DNA from 2 places in the Modestobacter sp. SYSU DS0657 genome. Region 1 is predicted to be linked to the other one. Evidence: predicted binding sites of a transcription regulator. Region 1 holds the regulator's gene; the other holds the start of a gene.
What was found. Region 1 encodes LexA, which represses DNA repair genes until DNA is damaged. Its sites were predicted from a motif close to TCGAACANNTGTTCGA; they were not measured.

Region 1 (3,400 bases):
ATGGTGGCGCTGAACTTCCACTGGGTCACCGATGCAGTGGTGGGAGCGGCCGTCGGCATCGTGCTCTTGGGCGTGGTTCACGCACTCGACGCAGTCGTGGTGTCACGCTGGGTCCGTGCCAGAGTGGGCCGGCCGCACGCGTAGCCGCGCCGGCCGCCGTTGCCTGGCGGACGGGGCGCTCCTCGCCCTGCCCGCGGCGGTCCTGCTCGCGGTCCTGCCGCCATCGGCGGCGCTCGCCGAGGAAGCCGCGCCGAGCACGCGCTGCACCATCACCGACCCGCGGCTGCCGGAGATCTCCGGCCTGGCCAGCGCCGGGGAGACGCTCCTGGCGATGAACGACGGTGGTGACCGGGCGGAGGTCTACGTCCTCGACACCTCCTGCGCCGTCGCGGAGGTGCGGTCGGGGAGCGTCGACCCGTACGACCCCGAGGACCTCGCCCTGGCCGCGGACGGCACGGTCTGGCTGGCCGACATCGGGGACAACAACGCCGCCCGGGAGACCGTCGCGCTGATCGGGCTGCGCCCCGACGGCAGCACCACGCTCACCCGGCTCACCTACCCGGACGGGGCGCACGACGCCGAGGCACTGCTGCTGGCGCCTGACGGCACGCCGTACCTGGTGACCAAGGAGGTGCTCGGCGCCTCCGGCGTGTACCGCCCGGATGCGCCGCTGGCCGACGGGGCCACGGTGCCGATGACCCGGGTGGTCGGGCTGGGCCTCACCCTGACCGGCACGCCGGGCGGGCCGGTCGGCCGCGCGGGGCAGCTGCTGGTGACCGGGGGCGCGGTGTCGGCGGACGGGCAGCGCATCGCCCTGCGCACCTACACCGACGCCTACGTCTGGACGCTGACCGGTTCCGACGTGCCCGGCGCGCTGTCCGGCGCGCCGGGCCGGATCGCCCTCCCCGACTCGCCGCAGGGTGAGGCGATCACCTTCGCGGCGAACAACCGCGACCTGCTGGTCACCAGCGAGGGGCTGCCGGCGCCGGTGACCCTGGTTCCGGTGCCGGCTGAGCAGGCTACGAGCACCCCGATCGATCCGGCTCCCAGTGCGGGACCGACCGGGGAGCTGGTGACCGCGGCTCCCGGCGTCGCCCCGGTGACGGCCGGCATCATCGCGGCCGGGGTGGCTACCGTGTTCGTCTGGATCGGCGGGAAGATCCGCCGCCGGCGGGAGTGACCGGCCGCCGGCGGGAATGACCCGGCCGGCGGCCGACGGTGGCGTCAGACCCGGCGCAGCACGGTCACGACCCGGCCGAGGACGGTGGCGTCGTCGCCGGGGATCGGCGCGTAGGCCGGGTTGTGCGGCAGCAGCCACACGTGCCCGTCGCGGCGCTTGTAGGTCTTCACGGTCGCCTCGCCGTCGATCATCGCCGCGACGATCTCGCCGTTCTCGGCGGTGGGCTGCTGGCGGACCACCACCCAGTCGCCGTCGCAGATCGCGGCCTCGACCATCGAGTCACCGGTCACCTTGAGCATGAACAGCGTGCCCTCGCCGACCAGTTCGCGCGGCAGCGGGAAGACGTCTTCGACGGCCTGCTCCGCCAGCACCGGGCCACCGGCGGCGATGCGGCCCACCAAGGGCACGTAGGTGGGTGCCGGGGCGCCCGCCTCGTCGACGCCACTGCCCGCACCGGCGGCGGCGAGCACATCCGCCGAGGCGTCGGCACCGGCGGTCACGCCCTGCTCGCCCGGCAGCCGGACGTCCAGTGCGCGCGGCCGGTTGGGGTCGCGGCGCAGCCAGCCCTTGCGCTGGAGCACCGAGAGCTGGTGGGCGACCGAGGAGGCGGAGGAGAGGCCGACGGCCTCGCCGATCTCGCGGACCGAGGGCGGGTAGCCCCGGCGTTCGATGGAGTCGCGGATGACCTCCAGCACCCGGCGCTGGCGCTGGGTGAGCCCGTCGCCGGCCTCGCCGCGGTCGGGGAACTCGCGCACGGCCGCACCCCCGGTGTCCGCTGCGGGCTCCGCCGCCTGCCCGGCCGGGCGCCTGCGTCGGCTCGACCCCTTGCGCTCGTCCGCCGTCCGGCCGTCGACCGCCATGTGTCCTCCTCGTCCGGCTGCGCGCGCAGCTGCCCGGTGGCATCCCGCCTGCCGGGGCGGGGTGGGACGCCGTCGTGGTCTCCCTGCGCACGGTAGCGGCTCGACGGCGGGTGTTCAAACACGTGTTCGAACACGCGCCGTGTCGGTGCACTCCTGTCGGTGCCGTGCGGTAGACATCGCACAGACGTTCGAATCGAACAGGCGTTCGAGGTCGCACCCGAGGGTGCCTGCTGTGAGGAGTGCACCGATGGTCATCGCCGAGTACCCGGACACCACCGTCGCCCCGCTCCGCCCGCCGCTCCGGCTGGTCTCGCCGGCGCCGACCGCCCGGGCGGGGTCCGCTGGCCGGGTCGGGCCCCGCCCGGCCCGCCGCTCGCAGGTGCGTCCTGGTGGGCGGCCGATGTCCTCACCGGGGGGCGCGGTCGCGCGGCCCGTCCGCGGTGGCGACTGCGGCCCGCCCCGAGCCGTCGCTCCGTGCCCGTCGGCCGGGGAGTGGGCGGAGCTGCCGCTGCGACTCACCCGCCGCGGCCGGCGCGCGGTGGCGGCGCTGTCGGTGGCGGTCGGCCTGGGGGTGGCGGTGGGCACGCTCGCGGTGGTCGCCGACGGGGAGCCCGCGCTGCAGTTGGCCGGCGCCGGCACGGTGGTGGTCCAGCCCGGCGACACGCTCTGGTCGATCGCCGGCGACCTGGCGCCGGACGAGGACCGGCGCGCGGTGGTCGACGCGATCCTCGATCGCAACGACCTCCAGGACGTCGTGCTGCAGCCCGGTCAGGTGCTCGAGCTGCCCTGATGAGGTGCGGCGGGCCCGTCGCCGGGGCCCGGGCTGTGACGGATGGGTGCGCGAGCGGCGGGCGGGTCAGCTGCGGAACACGACACGCACGACAGGGCTTGCACACCTGTAGGGGTGGCCGTACGGTTCCACCACAACATCTAGTGCTTACACGGATGTAAGTCGTCCACAGCCGCTCCACACGTTCTCCCCGGGCCATCCACCGGATGTCCCCGGAGCAGTCCACAGGAGCGGTCCACGGGCCGGTGTCCCACGGTGTCACAGCACCGCGGTGATCCCGGTCGCGACACCTCGGGAGGAGGTGGACCGGCAGTGCGTTGCCCCTTCTGCCACAACCCCGACAGTCGCGTCATCGACTCGCGCGAGACCGACGAGGGCGCGACCACCCGGCGGCGGCGTTCGTGCCCCGGCTGCGGGCGGCGGTTCACCACCGTCGAGGAGGCGGTCCTCGCCGTCGTGAAGCGCAGCGGCGTGAGCGAGCCGTTCACCCGCGCGAAGGTGGTCGCCGGTGTCCGCCGCGCCTGCCAGGGCCGTCCGGTCGACGAGCACCAGCTCGCGCTGCTGGCCCAG
Region 2 (3,400 bases), on a different contig from region 1:
TCGGAGACTGCGGCGCGGCACGCGCGCCGGACTGACCACGGTAACGCCGGTTCGCGACAGGTCCTTCCGGCTCGGGCCTGCGGTACCGGGTCTCACACCGCCCGCGTCGCGACCGAGTCGACGAGGACACATGTCGACTCGGTCGCATGCGGACACGGCGAGACGGGGGTGAGGCTAGAAGGGCGGTGGGTCGTCGGTCGGTCCGGAAGGTGGTGGCTCGGGTCCGCCGGGTCGTTGGGTGGGTTGGGGCTCCCGTGGTCGGAGGCCGGGCGGTCGGGTGGTGCGGGTGACGCCGGACGGTGTGGTCACCCGCAACGTGCCGTCGGGGGTCATGGCGAACCGCCAGCCGGGGGCGAAGGTCTTCAGCCGGTGATGGCTGCGGCACAGGCAGCAGAGGTTGGTGCAGTCGGTGGCGCCGCCGCAGGCGTGGGGGACGACGTGGTCGAGGTCGGCCCAGCCGACGCGTTGGCCGCAGTTGGGGAACCGGCAGCGCCGGTCGCGGGTGGTGACGAACGCGCGCTGCCGTTCGGTGGGCCGGTGGTTCGTGGTCGCCGGTGGCGGGCCGAGCACGGCGCACCCGCAGGGTCCGCTGCCGCTGCCGCTGCCGCTGCCGCTGCCGCGGTCGCCGGCGTCGGGGTGCTGCGGGCAGCCGCGCTTGGCCAGCCGGGCCAGCTCCGCGGGAGTGATGGTGGCCAGCAGTTCGCCGTCGGGGCCGGTGATCGAGTAGGTGAGCGTGCCGCCGTCGGGGGCGGTGAGCCCGAGCGCCCCGATCCGGGCCAGCAGGTCGCGGAGGTGGGCGGCGGTGATCGGTAGCCCGTTCACCTCACCCGGCGCGGTGCTGCCGCCCTCCAACGCCGCCAGCGCGGCGGTCACGGTCAGGTTCGCCGCCACGGTGGGCAGGCCGTGGTCGGCGGGGCGACGGACCAGCGCCGACAGCACGTGGGTGCGCAGCGCCCCGATCGGCCGGTCATCCCCGTCGGACTTGAGCATCCGGGCCAACTGGTCGAGCAGATCGTGGCACTCGGCGGCCTCGTCGGCCGGCAGGTCCGCGGCCAGCACCGCCCGCCCATCAGCAGCGGAGGGATAGACGTACACGTCGGCGGCCTTCTCCGCCTCCGCCCGGCGCTCCTCGGCCGCGGCCGAATCGAACCGCAGCATGAGTTCGGTGGCGCGCTTGCCCAGCCCGGTCACCGACACGTCGGTCGCTTCACCCAGCAGCGCGTCCTCCACCCGGCCGGCGACCTCGGCGCTGGTGTGCTGCAACGCGTCGGCGAGCTGCTGGGCGCGGCGCTCGTCGAGCTCCCCGGCCCGCAGCGCGGCGAACGTGGCCGGCAGCTTCCGGGCCCAGGTCAACGCCCGGGTCAGCCGGATGGCCGCCGTCCCCCGGCCCACGTTCAAGACGGTGGCCAGCTCGGCGGTGAAGAACTCACTCACCTCACCGTCGGCCGGCTGCGCCGTCCACCCCGCCCGCCGCGCACCCGGATGGTCCGGCGGTGGATCAGCCGACCCCGGACGGTCGGCGGCCAGGGCGAGGATGAGCTCGGCTTCGTAGGCGGTGTCCTGCGCGCGGCGCCGCTGCACCCGCTGCAACTCCTCGGCCAACTCCTCATCGCTCAGCCACGCCGCCGGCAGCCGGGAGGGCTCGACAGGGTGCTCGAGCGTCCAGTCGAGGACCAGCCCCTCGACCACGCTCGAACCACGCCTCCGCGACACGAACCGAACATACGTTCGAGGTACGACACTTTCGCGGCAGCGGCCGTGACCGTGCGGAACTGAACGCCGGTGGCCCCAGGGCAGGAGATCTCGGGCCACTGGCGTTCGACGGGTGCCCGAGCGACCCGCGGCGGCGCTACGGTCCCGGCATGCTCGACCACCTGGGGGTCCAGGTCGCCGACGTCGAGGCGGCCGTGGCGTTCTACCTGCGGGCGTTCGCGCCCATCGGCCTGCGGGAAGCGGTGCGCTTCCCCGCCGGCGAGCAGTCGGTCGTCGGCCTGTGCGGCACCGACGGCGTGCCCGACTTCTGGTTGAGCCCCGCCGACGGCGGTGAGACCCGGGAGCTGCACGTGGGCTTCCGCGCGCCCGACCGGGCCGCCGTCGACGCGGTGCACGACGCCGCCCGGTCGGCGGGTGCCGAAGTGCTGCACGCGCCGCGTGAGTGGCCCGAGTACCACCCCGGCTACTACGCCGTCTTCCTGCGCGACCCCGACGGGCACAACATCGAGGCCGTCCACCACGGCTGAGGGGTCAGGGCCGTCCACTACGGCTGAGGGGGCAGAGCCGTCCACCACGGCTGAGGGGTCAGGGCCGTCCACCACGGCTGAGGGGTCAGGGCCGTCCACCACGGCTGAGGGGGCAGAGCCGTCCACCACGGCGGACCGGGTCAGGCGCGCGGACGCCAGCGCTTCCAGTGCGCGACCCCGGTCGCCCGCGGTTTGCCGTCCCACAGCAGCGCGACGTCGACGGTCATCGCCGCCTCGTCGGCCTCGGTGACCACCGCGGTGAGCGCCACCGGCTCGGTCAGCGGGGCGGGCCGCAGGTACCTGACGTCCAGCCCCGCCGTCACGTACGGCAGCGCAGCGCCGGGCAGCGCACCCCAGCCGCGATGGTCGGCCTCGTGCAGCACCGCCGCCGCGCTGGAGCAGTCCAGCAGCGTGGCGATGATGCCGCCGTTGAGGAACCCCAGCCCGTTGTCGTGCTCCGCCCATGGCAGGAACTCGGCGACCACGCCGTCCTCGGTGGGGAAGCTGGCCAGCTGCAGGCCGCGCGGGTTGGCCGGCCCGCACCCGAAGCACGTCAGCTCGGGCACGAGCCGCTGCTGGATGCTCACGCGGGACACGCGCACGGCCTCACAGCCAGTCGGTGCGGCGCAGCGGGGGCTGGTCGCCGCCGGTCTTCTGCAGCAGGACCTGGTTGACGCCCATGTCGCCCTTCTCGAAGGCGAGCGCGCTGGCGGCCATGTAGAGCCGCCACACCCGGGCCCGGCCCTCGCTGGTGGCGGCCACGGCGGCGTCCCAGTGCTGCTCGAGGTTGGCCACCCAGGCGCGCAGGGTGAGCGCGTAGTGCTGCCGCAGCGGCTCCACGTCGATCACCTCCAGGTCCCGGGACTCCAGCAGGCCGACCATCTCGCCCAGCCCCAGCAGCTCGCCGTCCGGGAACACGTACCGGGCGATGAAGCTGTCCGGGTTCCACGTCGCCGTCCCGGCGTTCCAGGAGATCGCGTGGTTGAGCAGCCGCCCGCCGGGCCGCAGCAGGCCGCGCAGCTGCGCCACGTACGCCGGCATCTGGTCCCGGCCGACGTGCTCGGCCATGCCGATCGAGCTGATCGCGTCGAACGGCCCATCGGTCACCGTGCGGTAGTCCTGCACCCGGATGTCGATGCGGTCGGTGAGCCCGGCGTCCG

Region 2: the regulator LexA is predicted to act here: its motif matches at 1,717-1,732, upstream of ACI79A_RS04890 (DUF222 domain-containing protein).

Annotation. Positions count from the first base shown of each region.
Region 1 is NZ_JBJHAG010000009.1:15,846-19,245, forward strand. Features, by position in the region: gene ACI79A_RS07775 (phosphatase PAP2 family protein) at 1-144, shown strand, start outside; gene ACI79A_RS07780 (hypothetical protein) at 116-1,180, shown strand; gene lexA (transcriptional repressor LexA) at 1,225-2,040, opposite strand; gene ACI79A_RS07790 (LysM peptidoglycan-binding domain-containing protein) at 2,288-2,830, shown strand; gene nrdR (transcriptional regulator NrdR) at 3,143-3,400, shown strand, end outside.
Region 2 is NZ_JBJHAG010000004.1:171,381-174,780, forward strand. Features, by position in the region: gene ACI79A_RS04890 (DUF222 domain-containing protein) at 175-1,713, opposite strand; gene ACI79A_RS04895 (VOC family protein) at 1,863-2,240, shown strand; gene ACI79A_RS04900 (PaaI family thioesterase) at 2,381-2,806, opposite strand; gene ACI79A_RS04905 (class I SAM-dependent methyltransferase) at 2,847-3,400, opposite strand, start outside.